3 regions of the Vibrio maritimus genome follow, and region 3 is predicted to be linked to each of the others. Evidence: riboswitches for the same ligand, from Rfam matches in the RefSeq annotation. Region 3 holds a riboswitch; each other region holds the start of a gene.
What was found. Region 3 has a riboswitch for thiamine pyrophosphate ahead of thiD (bifunctional hydroxymethylpyrimidine kinase/phosphomethylpyrimidine kinase). Riboswitches for the same ligand answer to the same signal wherever they lie in the genome.

Region 1: another riboswitch for thiamine pyrophosphate. It lies ahead of thiC (phosphomethylpyrimidine synthase ThiC); the one in region 3 lies ahead of thiD (bifunctional hydroxymethylpyrimidine kinase/phosphomethylpyrimidine kinase).
Region 2: another riboswitch for thiamine pyrophosphate. It lies ahead of thiB (thiamine ABC transporter substrate binding subunit); the one in region 3 lies ahead of thiD (bifunctional hydroxymethylpyrimidine kinase/phosphomethylpyrimidine kinase).

Annotation. Positions count from the first base shown of each region.
Region 1 covers NZ_CP090438.1:28,959-33,177, reverse strand. The annotation lists gene thiC (phosphomethylpyrimidine synthase ThiC) at 1-1,742, opposite strand, end outside; TPP riboswitch at 1,856-1,955, opposite strand; gene crcB (fluoride efflux transporter CrcB) at 2,013-2,396, opposite strand; tRNA gene LY387_RS00135 (tRNA-Asp) at 2,767-2,843, opposite strand; rRNA gene rrf (5S ribosomal RNA) at 2,884-2,999, opposite strand; rRNA gene LY387_RS00125 (23S ribosomal RNA) at 3,127-4,219, opposite strand, start outside.
Region 2 covers NZ_CP090438.1:3,190,877-3,195,095, reverse strand. The annotation lists gene mpl (UDP-N-acetylmuramate:L-alanyl-gamma-D-glutamyl-meso-diaminopimelate ligase) at 109-1,458, shown strand; gene LY387_RS14550 (flavin prenyltransferase UbiX) at 1,458-2,078, shown strand; TPP riboswitch at 2,156-2,276, shown strand; gene thiB (thiamine ABC transporter substrate binding subunit) at 2,419-3,417, shown strand; gene thiP (thiamine/thiamine pyrophosphate ABC transporter permease) at 3,544-4,219, shown strand, end outside.
Region 3 covers NZ_CP090438.1:2,854,375-2,858,593, reverse strand. The annotation lists gene LY387_RS13065 (ABC transporter substrate-binding protein) at 1-145, opposite strand, end outside; gene LY387_RS13060 (ABC transporter permease) at 163-960, opposite strand; gene LY387_RS13055 (ABC transporter ATP-binding protein) at 944-1,738, opposite strand; gene thiD (bifunctional hydroxymethylpyrimidine kinase/phosphomethylpyrimidine kinase) at 1,744-2,571, opposite strand; TPP riboswitch at 2,638-2,739, opposite strand; gene LY387_RS13045 (glycosyl hydrolase family 18 protein) at 3,148-4,219, shown strand, end outside.

The sequences.
Region 1 (4,219 bases), 750 kb from region 3:
CCACACATAGAACAGAAGTGGGCAACTTTCCCAGATTCTTGAGGCAAGGTTTCGTCATGGAATTGGCGTGCTGTATCGGGGTCGAGAGCGAGGTTGAATTGATCTTCCCAGCGGAACTCAAATCTTGCCTTTGACAGTGCATTATCACGGATCTGAGCGCCCGGATGACCCTTTGCCAAATCAGCAGCGTGTGCGGCAAGTTTGTAAGTAATAAGACCTGTCTTCACATCTTCTTTATTGGGCAGGCCAAGATGCTCTTTGGGTGTCACATAACACAACATAGCGCAGCCATACCAACCAATCATTGCAGCACCGATACCTGAGGTAATGTGGTCATAGCCAGGTGCAATATCTGTAGTCAATGGACCTAGAGTATAGAAAGGCGCTTCGTGGCAATGTTTAAGCTGCTCTTCCATGTTCTCTTTAATCATATGCATTGGCACATGGCCTGGGCCTTCAATGATTACCTGAACATCATGTTCCCACGCTATCTTAGTCAGTTTACCAAGCGTTCTAAGCTCAGCAAACTGAGCTTCATCGTTAGCATCGGCTATCGAACCGGGGCGCAGCCCATCGCCTAGAGATAACGCAACGTCATAGCGTGCACAAATCTCACAGATCTCTTTGAAGTTAGTGTAGAGGAAGCTCTCTTCATGATGCGCAAGACACCACTTAGCGATAATAGAACCACCTCGGCTTACAATGCCTGTCACACGCTTTGCGGTTAATGGGATATGATGTAGGAGCAAACCCGCGTGGATCGTAAAGTAATCAACCCCCTGCTCCGCTTGCTCTATCAGTGTATCTCGCATCACTTCCCATGTAAGATTCTCAGCTACACCATTTACCTTTTCTAATGCTTGATACATAGGAACGGTACCGATCGGTACTGGACTATTTCTAAGGATCCATTCTCGAGTCTCGTGAATATTTCGTCCGGTAGACAAATCCATCACGGTATCGGCACCCCAGCGCGTACCCCACACCAATTTTTCTACTTCTTCTTCAATCGATGACGTGACCGATGAATTACCGATATTGGCGTTAACCTTCACTAAAAAGTTTCGACCAATGATCATTGGCTCAGACTCTGGGTGATTGATGTTTGACGGTATAATGGCACGCCCTTCAGCAACCTCTTTACGCACAAACTCAGGAGTGATTTCTTTTGGTAGGTTAGCGCCGAAGTGTTGTCCAGGGTGCTGCTGAGTGAGCATTTCGTCTTTAAGCTTTTGACGTCCCATATTCTCGCGGATGGCGATGTACTCCATCTCAGGAGTAATAATGCCTTTGCGAGCGTAGTGAAGTTGAGTAACGCATGCTCCATCGGCACCACGTCTAATGCGAGGTAATTGACCGTAACGAAGCTCATCCAAGGTTTCATCAGCTAAACGCTCCTTGGCGAACTCAGAAGTCACACCGTCTAGTACTTCCGTATCTAGGCGTTCTTCTATCCATTGCTCCCTGAGCTTTGGGAGGCCATTGTAGAGGTCGATGTCATGTTGAGGGTCTGTGTATAAGCCAGAGGTGTCATACACGTGTATAGGCTCGTTAGGCTCGTATACAGGGTTATCTTGATTGCCACCAATTAGACTATCGGAAAGAGAGATCTTACGCATCGGTACCTGCAGATCGCTGCGGCTACCTTGAATATAGGTTTTCTCTGAGTTTGGATAAGGCGTCACCGATAACGTATCGATGAAGTTCTTTGCGTCTAGTCTATTTTGCTTACGTGTCGACATAGCATTTCCTTATATATCATATAGTTATAAAAGATAAATGCTTGACGGATGTGTGAATACAAGAGGTATCAACTGCAATAGCGCGAGCTATTTGATAATAAAAGAGGTGAAGTTACTTTTATTCTCTTGTTCCCTTCGCTGGTATTAACCAGATCAGGTTCAACGGATCCCGAATTAACGGTCTCAGCCCAGAGGGCACTCCGACAAGTATTGGCAACGATTATAGAAGAAAAGATTCCGAACATTCAATAACCGTTGAGTGGTTTTTGACTAACTTTTGGTTAAAATTTGAAAACCTATCCAACAGGCTGAGATACTTAACACAACGTTAAGGAGCACGTTTAGTCCCATCTTCAAAAATGCGCCTTGCTGCATTAGTAATACATTGTCCATCGAAAAGGTAGAGAATGTCGTCAATGCGCCTAAAAAGCCAAGACCAATGATCTGACGCCATGGCTCTGGAGCAAACACCTCTGCCTCAAAAGCCGCTATCAACAGCCCCATGATAAACGAACCGACAACATTCACGGTTAACGTACCATAAGGGAAACCACGCCCTAGGATCATCACACAAAGCTCAGAAATCAAATAGCGACTGCAAGCGCCAAATGCCCCACCGATTGCTATAAAGCCTAAAATTGAAAGCTGTCCCATAACCACTCTTTTTAAAAAACTTACTGATGGGAGTAATAATATACGAACACTCTATAAATTCGAGTGAAGATCTAGGAAACTAAGGATAAATTTTGATGATGTAGTGGGCTGAACCCTACCAAAAATTCAAAAGTTACAGGAGTAACGTTTGCACTGAGTGTGGTTTGATTGCTACAGATGAATACAGTACGAGATAATTAAAGAATTACAAATGCAAAAAAACCTCGTCGTTAAACGAGGCTTCTTGATAAATGGCGGGGACGCCCAGTCTAGGGTTGCATACAACCGGGACTCGACTTCCTTGAAAGGGAAGCTACCAAACTATAGATGATAAAAAACCCGACGCTTTCGCATCGGGTTTTCTAATAAGTGGCGGAGTGGACGGGACTCGAACCCGCGACCCCCGGCGTGACAGGCCGGTATTCTAACCAACTGAACTACCACTCCGCAGTGGCATACTCGCTAATGCAAGTGTCCAAAATTTAAAGCCTGGCGATGTCCTACTCTCACATGGGGAAGCCCCACACTACCATCGGCGCTATTGCGTTTCACTTCTGAGTTCGGCATGGAGTCAGGTGGGTCCACAACGCTATGGTCGCCAAGCAAATTCTGCTTTGGTTTTCAGCTTTTCAAAAAAGCTAAAAGCCAAAATATCTGGAAAGCTGTTAATGTGTTCTCATACACATTCAATGTTCTTACTTTGAGTCCATCAAAACCCTTTGGGTGTTGTATGGTTAAGCCTCACGGGCAATTAGTACAGGTTAGCTCAACGCCTCACAACGCTTACACACCCTGCCTATCAACGTTCTAGTCTCGAACAACCCTTTAGGACACTTAAAGTGCCAGGGAAGACTCATCTCAGGGCTCGCTTCCCGCTTAGATGCTTTCAGCGGTTATCGATTCCGAACTTAGCTACCGGGCAATGCGATTGGCATCACAACCCGAACACCAGAGGTTCGTCCACTCCGGTCCTCTCGTACTAGGAGCAGCCCCCTTCAATCTTCCAACGCCCACGGCAGATAGGGACCGAACTGTCTCACGACGTTCTAAACCCAGCTCGCGTACCACTTTAAATGGCGAACAGCCATACCCTTGGGACCGACTTCAGCCCCAGGATGTGATGAGCCGACATCGAGGTGCCAAACACCGCCGTCGATATGAACTCTTGGGCGGTATCAGCCTGTTATCCCCGGAGTACCTTTTATCCGTTGAGCGATGGCCCTTCCATTCAGAACCACCGGATCACTATGACCTGCTTTCGCACCTGCTCGAATTGTCATTCTCGCAGTCAAGCGGGCTTATGCCATTGCACTAACCTCACGATGTCCAACCGTGATTAGCCCACCTTCGTGCTCCTCCGTTACTCTTTGGGAGGAGACCGCCCCAGTCAAACTACCCACCAGGCACTGTCCGCAACCCCGATAAGGGGTCGACGTTAGAACATCAACACTACAAGGGTGGTATTTCAAGGACGGCTCCACTAATACTGGCGTACTAGTTTCAAAGCCTCCCACCTATCCTACACATGTAGGGTCAATGTTCAGTGCCAAGCTGTAGTAAAGGTTCACGGGGTCTTTCCGTCTAGCCGCGGGTACACTGCATCTTCACAGCGATTTCAATTTCACTGAGTCTCGGGTGGAGACAGCGTGGCCATCATTACGCCATTCGTGCAGGTCGGAACTTACCCGACAAGGAATTTCGCTACCTTAGGACCGTTATAGTTACGGCCGCCGTTTACCGGGGCTTCGATCAAGAGCTTCGACCGAAGTCTAACCCCATCAATTAACCTTCCGGCACCGGGCAGGCGTCACACCGTATACGTC
Region 2 (4,219 bases), 340 kb from region 3:
CACATTTATTTGTCTAACCACTAACTTTCTCGCTTTTAACACGCGCTTTGGGTATATATAGCGACAATGGCGTAAACTAACACGCAACAAAGATTAAGAGAGCAAGTTATGCATATTCATATCCTTGGTATCTGCGGCACCTTTATGGGTGGCGCTGCCGTTTTGGCGCAGCAGTTAGGACATCGAGTGACGGGCAGTGATGCCAACGTTTACCCCCCAATGAGCACGTTATTGGAATCTGAGGGTATCGAGATCATCGAGGGCTTCGACCCATCGCAGCTTAACCCGGCACCAGACCTTGTTGTTATCGGCAATGCAATGAGTCGCGGTAATCCTTGTGTCGAGTATGTACTTAATCACAATCTTCGATACACCTCAGGCCCTCAGTGGCTACAAGAATTCTTACTGCATGACCGCTGGGTGTTGGCGGTATCAGGGACTCATGGCAAAACCACGACGTCCAGTATGCTGAGCTGGATATTAGAAGACTGCGGTTATCAACCAGGTTTCTTAGTTGGCGGGGTGTTAGGGAACTTTGGTCAGTCGGCAAGGCTAGGTGAATCAATGTTCTTTGTCGTCGAAGCGGATGAGTACGACAGTGCTTTTTTCGACAAACGTTCTAAGTTTGTACACTACCATCCACGCACCTTGATCATGAATAATCTAGAGTTTGATCATGCGGACATCTTCGATGATCTTGAGGCGATCAAGCGCCAGTTCCACCACTTAGTGAGAACCGTGCCAGGTAACGGTCGCATTATGGCGCCGAAAGCCGATAAAGCCTTGGTGGATGTATTGGGGCGTGGCTGCTGGAGTGAGGTCGAGCACACTGGTCCTGACGCTGACTGGCATGCGAATAAGCTAAATATCGACGGCTCACACTTTGAGGTCTACTTGCACGGCGAAAAAGTGGGGGAGGTCAACTGGGATTTGGTTGGCGATCACAATGTGGATAATGCGCTGATGGCCATCGCAGGTGCGAGACATGTGGGGGTAACACCGGATCTCGCTTGCGAAGCGCTGGGTAAGTTCATCAATACCAAGCGACGTTTAGAGCTAAAAGGCGAAGTCAATCAAGTGACGGTCTATGATGACTTTGCCCATCATCCAACAGCCATTGAACTCACATTGGATGGGCTTCGTAACAAGGTCGGCGATAAGCGAATCTTTGCGGTATTAGAGCCGCGCAGCGCAACGATGAAGCGTGGTGTACACAAAGAGACGCTGGCGCAATCTTTAACCAAAGCCGACCAAGTCTTCTTGTTCCAGCCAGATAGCATTGAGTGGTCCGTGCAAGACATTGCTGATGCTTGTATCCAACCAGCGCGCGTCAGTGATGATATCGATTCACTGGTCGCAATGATCGCGGATCAGGCTCAAGCGGGTGATCAAATCCTTGTCATGAGTAACGGCGGTTTTGGTGGCATTCATCAGAAATTACTGGAGGCACTTGCCTAATGAAACCGGCAGACAAAGCCATTACTCTAGCATTCACTGGCGCGTCAGGCGCGCCTTACGGCATGCGCTTGCTTGAATGCTTGCTTGCTCAAGATTACACCGTCTATCTTCTTATTTCTTCCGCAGCTCGCGTGGTGTTGGCGACCGAGCACGATATCAAGCTGCCAAGTGGTCCAGATGCGGCACACAAAGCCCTAGTCGAGCGCCTTAAGTGCGATCCAGAGAAGCTGGTTGTTTGTGGTAAAGAGGATTGGTTCTCTCCTGTTGCATCAGGTTCAGCGGCGCCTAAACAAATGATCGTTTGTCCTTGCTCTGCGGGCAGTGTGGCGGCAATTGCGCATGGTATGTCGGATAATCTGATCGAGCGCGCTGCGGATGTGGTGATCAAAGAGAAAGGTCAGCTTCTTTTGGTGGTGCGTGAAACGCCATTTTCGACCATTCATCTGGAGAACATGCACAAGCTGTCACAGATGGGCGTGACAATTATGCCAGCGGCACCTGGCTTTTATCATCAGCCTCAGTCTATTGATGACTTGGTGGACTTTATTGTTGCTCGCGTGTTGGACCATATGGGGCTTGAGCAAAACCTTGTGCCTCGCTGGGGATATGACCAACGATAATTGAGCGTGGGTTAACTGAAATTAAGGATAGATTTGGCGAATCTGTGACGAAAAGGTTACAATTCGCCTGCAAAAGGTTGTAACTCACGGGGTGCACTAGCAGTGGTGCTGAGAGAAGGCGAAGCCTGATACCCGCGTACTTTCGAGAACAGCCCTGATCCAGATAATGCTGGCGTAGGGATGAGGCTGCAATACTCACTGAGCATGTTCACTTGGTTTGAATCATGATGTCTGGTGACTGTTATTTCTGTCCATCGCATCGCGTTCAATAGCTCTTTGCTGCTATAGAACGTTACGACATTTTTTCTGGATCTGACAACAATAACTAAGGACAGAACCAGTGAAAAACCACTCAATCACCAAAGTCGCTCTAGCGACCGCACTTCTTGCGACCTCTCATCTTGCCGCAGCCGATACGCTGACGGTCTACACCTATGATTCGTTTGCTTCTGACTGGGGACCTGGTCCTGCGATTGAGAAAGCATTCGAAGCACAATGTGGCTGTGATCTAAACTTTGTTGCTCTTGACGATGGTGTCTCGATCCTTAATCGACTGCGCCTAGAAGGCAGCAGCACACAAGCCGATGTGGTGCTGGGTTTGGACAACAACTTGATGAGTGAAGCGAAGAAATCAGGCCTGCTCGGCAAGCACAACGCAGACTTGTCTTCCGTGTCGCTACCAAACGGTTGGAGCAATGATATTTTTGTCCCATTTGACTACGGTTATTTCGCGTTTGTGTACAACAAAGAGAAAGTGACTAACCCACCTAAGAGCCTTAAGGAGCTGGTCGAGCAGCGTGATGACCTAAAGGTTATCTTCCAAGACCCTCGCACCTCCACACCAGGACAAGGTTTATTGCTTTGGATGAAGTCGGTCTACGGTGACGATTCTAGTGCGGCATGGCAGCAGCTAGCGAAGAAAACCGTGACCGTGACTAAGGGGTGGTCAGAAGCTTATTCGATGTTCCTAGAGGGTGAATCGGATCTTGTATTGTCGTACACCACATCGCCGGCTTATCACATTATTGCTGAGCAAGATAATCGCTTTGTCGCGGCTGACTTTGCTGAGGGTCACTACACTCAGGTTGAAGTTGCAGCGAAAGTAGCGGGCAGTAAAAATCAGAAACTCGCCGACGAGTTTATGCAGTTCATTGTATCGGACGGCTTCCAATCCAACATCCCAACCGGAAACTGGATGTACCCTGTTGTAGATAGTAAGCTGCCAGAAGGGTTTGAAAACCTAACTGTTCCAGCGAAAGCTCTGTCGTTCTCACCAGATGAAGTCGCAAGCAATCGCAAAGCTTGGATTCGTGAGTGGCAAGCTGCGCTGATCAAGTAACGCCCAGAAATACGTTCGCCCTTCGTTTATATAGATAGGGGGCGAGCGGTTTTCGCTAACCGATGATGTCACTTTCCCATCCCTAGAGTGACTTTCTTCAGGCATCCACTTTCCATTGAGGTAACTGTGATTCAAACCCCTAAAGCTGGCTTAGTGGTCGCCTTGTTTATCGCAGTGTATGTGTCAGCGTCCCTGTGGACACTGCTGTCATACTCTTCGATCAGCGATATCGGTCTTCTCTTTACTGACCCGTATTATCAGCACGTTGCCAAGTTTAGTTTTTGGCAAGCAAGCCTATCTACGCTATTGAGCGTAGGGCTAGCCGTGCCTGTCGCTCACGCTTTCTCCCGTCGTCATTTTTGGGGACGAGAGTGGCTGCTCAAGTTGTTTGCTACCACTTTGGTGATGCCGGTTCTGGTCGGTGTGTTTGGTATTGTTGCCATCTATGGTAATCAAGGCATCATTTCAAGGTGGTTGAATGATGGCTCGGCGCTTTTTTCCATCTATGGGCTAAACGGAATTCTCCTAGCGCACGTTTTCTTTAATCTTCCCTTTGCTACACGTCTGTTGTTAGTGACCATCGAAGGCGTGCCGGAAGAGCAGCGTAAACTGGCGCTTCATCTTGGTATGAACAGTTGGCAATGTTTTCGTTTGGTGGAGTGGCCAAGGCTCAAATCGCATCTTCCCCATGTTATTGGGTTGGTCTTCATGCTGTGCTTTACCAGCTTTGCCACGGTAATGGCGTTGGGGGGAGGTCCACAGGCGACCACCATCGAGCTTGCCATCTATCAAGCGATAAAGT
Region 3 (4,219 bases):
GCTCATGAGCAATGACGATGGGGCCGTGATTAGGGTTCACGAACCAGTCAAGCATCAGCGTTATCGACTTATCTGCGGCGCTTGCTGCGAATGTCGTCATAGCAGTGAGCAGCGCTGCGATGACTTTAGTTGTCGTGGATTTCATACTTTTTCCTTTTGAATTTAGTTATTTTCCCATGGGATAAGGCGTCTTAGCGCCCAATCTGTAATGAAGTAGAGAGAGACAGATACAGCCGCCAAAATAAACAGGGCTGCAAACATCTCATCGATGAGCATTCGAGCATTGGTTTGCAGCATGAGGTAGCCAAGCCCTTCACTTGACCCCACCCATTCGCCGGCAACGGCGCCAATCGGTGCGACCACCACAGCAACACGAATGCCCGATGCTAGTACAGGCAAGGATGCAGGCAAGCGGATATGCCAAAGCTGACGCCAGCGATTTGCGCCCATTGTTTGTGAGAGATCTAAATAGCCCGTCGGCGTATTTCGCAATCCGTCATAACAGCAGGTGGTTACCGGAAAAAAGATAATCAGTGCAGCCATGACAACTTTGGAGGCAATGCCATACCCTAACCAAAGCATCAGAATGGGTGCCAGCGCGAATACAGGGATCGCTTGGCTAGTAATAAGAATCGGCAGTAGCCAGCGTTTTACTGGCTGAAACAGCAGCATCTGTAGAGCAAAGAAAAGCCCCATAGACAGTCCAAGTAACAGACCCAGTAATATCTCTTGGCTAGTCACCCAGGTATGCTTGAGCAACACATCATGGCGTTCGAAAAGCTTTATAAATACCGCCTCTGGCGCAGGGAGGATAAAGCTTGGCATATCAAAAATAACCACAATGCTCTTCCAGATAGCCAAGATAATCAGCAAGCTAATGATCACGCGCATCATGGCGCTTAAACCTTGCTTTGACGCTTGTTTTTGGCTTCGATTCGCAACCTCAGCGAGTGGCGTCATGGGAGCCTCCTTGACGTTCAGCGACATCGAGTTTTTCTGTGTGACTCCCAGCTAAGTGCTCGAGTATGGATTGTTGAATAGCCGCGAACTCGCCGTCTATATCACGAGGTATTCCTTGCTTTGGTGGAGTAATGCTGTGCAGTCGCGCGGGCTTACCATTCATGACTAGGATCTGCTCACCCAAACGAAGCGCCTCTTGCGGATCATGGGTAATCAGCAGCACAGTTTTGTCTTTGAGCAGGTTAGCTGCGAGCGCTTGTAGCTTGTAGCGCGTGACGGCATCGAGCGCTGAAAAAGGCTCATCCATCAACACGACGGACTTATCTTGCATTAAGGTGCGAGCTAATGCGACACGTTGCCTTTGACCACCAGATAGATCATTGGGGTTTGAAGCGGCTTTATCCGCTAGCCCCACTTTCTCCAGCAGTGACAGTGCTTTTTGAAGAGTCCGCGCGTCCACTTTCTTGCCATTTAAGCGAGAGGCTAGGCACACATTATCGAGCACGGATAGCCATGGCATCAGCAGATCTTGCTGCGCCATGTAGGCCACCTGGCCGGCTAGCACATCAAGTGGTGGGGAAAACTCCGTTGCTGAAAATTCGACCTTATCAGTGAGCAACCCGGCTATGTAGCGTAGCAACGTCGATTTTCCACAGCCACTTGGACCAAGAATAGCCGTCCATGTAGCCGGTTCAAATGTCACTTCTAACCCTGAGAATATTGCGCTGCTATCGCCCAAATACCTTAGGGTCGCTCCTTGAATACGAATTGGCGTCATTGGCCTTAGGCGCCTTTATTAAGGGCGTAGAAGTGGTGGACGGGGCCGTGACCTTTACCGATCTTAAGTTCATCAGCATGCGCTATCGCTTGGGTAATATAATCTTTACCCAGTTTTACTGCGTCACTCAGTTCGTTGCCCTTTGCTAGGAAGGACGCTATCGCTGAGCTTAAGGTACAGCCCGTTCCATGGGTATTATTTGTCGCGATCCGAGTGGTATTAAAGAACTGAACATCGCTATTAGTAATCAACAGATCATTACTGTTTTGCTCAGACTCTAAGTGCCCACCTTTTAGCAAAATAGCAGGGGTGTCCAAAGCACGTAGTGCGTCGATCAGAGCTTCCATATCCTGTTGAGATTGTGGGACATCACAACCTAATAGTGCTGCGCCCTCTGGCAGGTTAGGAGTAATCACGGTCGCTAATGGTAGCAGTTGTGTTTTGAGTGCATCAATGGCGCTACTTTCAAGAAGAAGGTCTCCGCTGGTGGCAACCATGACCGGATCAAGAACGATGTATTGTGGTTGGTATTCTCGAAGTTTTTCGGCGACAGCGCCAATGATATTGGCATCTGCCAGCATGCCGATTTTGACAGCGACAACGTTCAAGTCGCTAAAAACTGCATCAAGCTGTGCTTTGACGAAGTCTGGGTCAATGCCAAGTATGCCTGTTACGCCTTGAGTGTTTTGAGCGGTAAGCGCTGTAATGACTGAGCAGGCGTAAGAACCTGTGGCTGAAATCGCTTTAATATCCGCTTGAATACCAGCACCACCGCCAGAATCTGAGCCGGCAATGGTTAATACGATTGGGGTGTGTTGCGATGCTGTGACCATAAATGCTCCTTTTCTGCGAAGGAACAGCCATAGCCCTGCCAAAGACACCTTGGGTAGTGAGTCTTTTTGCATTGTCTATCAGTTCCCTACGCCAGTGCTAACTGAATCAGGTTCAACGGGTCTCACCACTATGGTGATCTCAGCATAAATGCCCCCCGACTAATGTGAGGCTCATTGTCATACAAGCGTGGTGACTTTTCCAGTAATAACGGATCAGCTTCGGCTATTTATGTGGTTTATGTATTGTTATTCACCTCTCTTATGTGTGGGTAGGGTGGCTATCTGCTTGGTGGATGGGTTTGGCATTTATGACTTTTGTGATCTTTTAAATGAGTGAAAAATTCTGGGCACAGGGTTGAAGAGTTAATGAAAATGCCTGAGACAAAGGATCTAATTTTGAGTGGTGACTCGAAGTGAGTTTTATTTTTGCACAAAAAATAAACACATCTGCCTATTAATAAATACCGATGTTCACAACTTTTTAATACATTTTAAGTTATTGAACTTTTGATCCGTTTTAGCTTGTAAACAGTTGTGAGCAGGAAATTTTTCGTCTTTCAAGGAAAGAGAATGGCAATGAAAAAACTATTATTAGGCTTATCAGGGGTCGCATTGGCAGTGAGTCAAAGCGTCATGGCTGCTCCTGCTGCGCCGTCTATCGATGTCTACGGCTCAAACAATCTACAATTTTCAAAGATTCAGCTCGCAATGGAAACTACCTCTGGTTACAACCAGATGGTGCAGTATAAAGATGCCGCTGATATCGGTATTCAATTTAACCAATGGAGTGGCACAACCGGTGACACCTACAACATCTATTTTGATGGAGTTAAGGTTGCAACCGGTCCTATCTCGGGCAGTCAAACCTTAGCAAACTTTACGTATGCGAAAGGAGGTCGCTACCAGGTTGAGGTGGAAGCGTGTGATGCTACTGGGTGTAGCCGTAGCGCGCCAGCTGAACTGGTTGTTGCCGATACTGATGGTGCACACCTTGCGCCGCTCACCATGAACGTTGACCCTAACAATAAGACCTTCAATACAGATCCAAATACCGTCGTCGGGACATACTTTGTCGAGTGGGGTATCTACGGTCGCGACTTTACCGTGGACAATATTCCCGTCGATAACCTAACCCATATTATCTATGGTTTTATTCCTATTTGTGGTCCAAACGAGTCAGTTAAATCCGTTGGTGGTAACAGCTTTAATGCGCTTCAAACAGCGTGTCAGGGAATGCCCGACTATGAAGTGGTCATCCACGATCCGTGGGCGGCCTATCAAAAGAGTTTCCCACAAGCGGGGCATGAGTACAGTTCACCGATCAAAGGTAACTACGCAATGCTCATGGCACTCAAACAGCGCAATCCCGATCTAAAAATCCTTCCTTCAATCGGTGGCTGGACCCTTTCAGATCCCTTCTACAGCTTTACTGATAAAGCAAATCGAGACGTATTTGTTGCGTCCGTTAAGCGCTTCCTACAGACGTGGAAGTTCTACGATGGTGTGGATATTGATTGGGAATACCCAGGTGGGCAAGGAGCCGCTCCCGACCTTGGTGATCCTTTGAAAGACGGTGATGCTTATGCAGCATTAATGCAAGAACTTCGAATCATGCTAGATGAGCTAACCGTCGAGACTGGCCGTACCT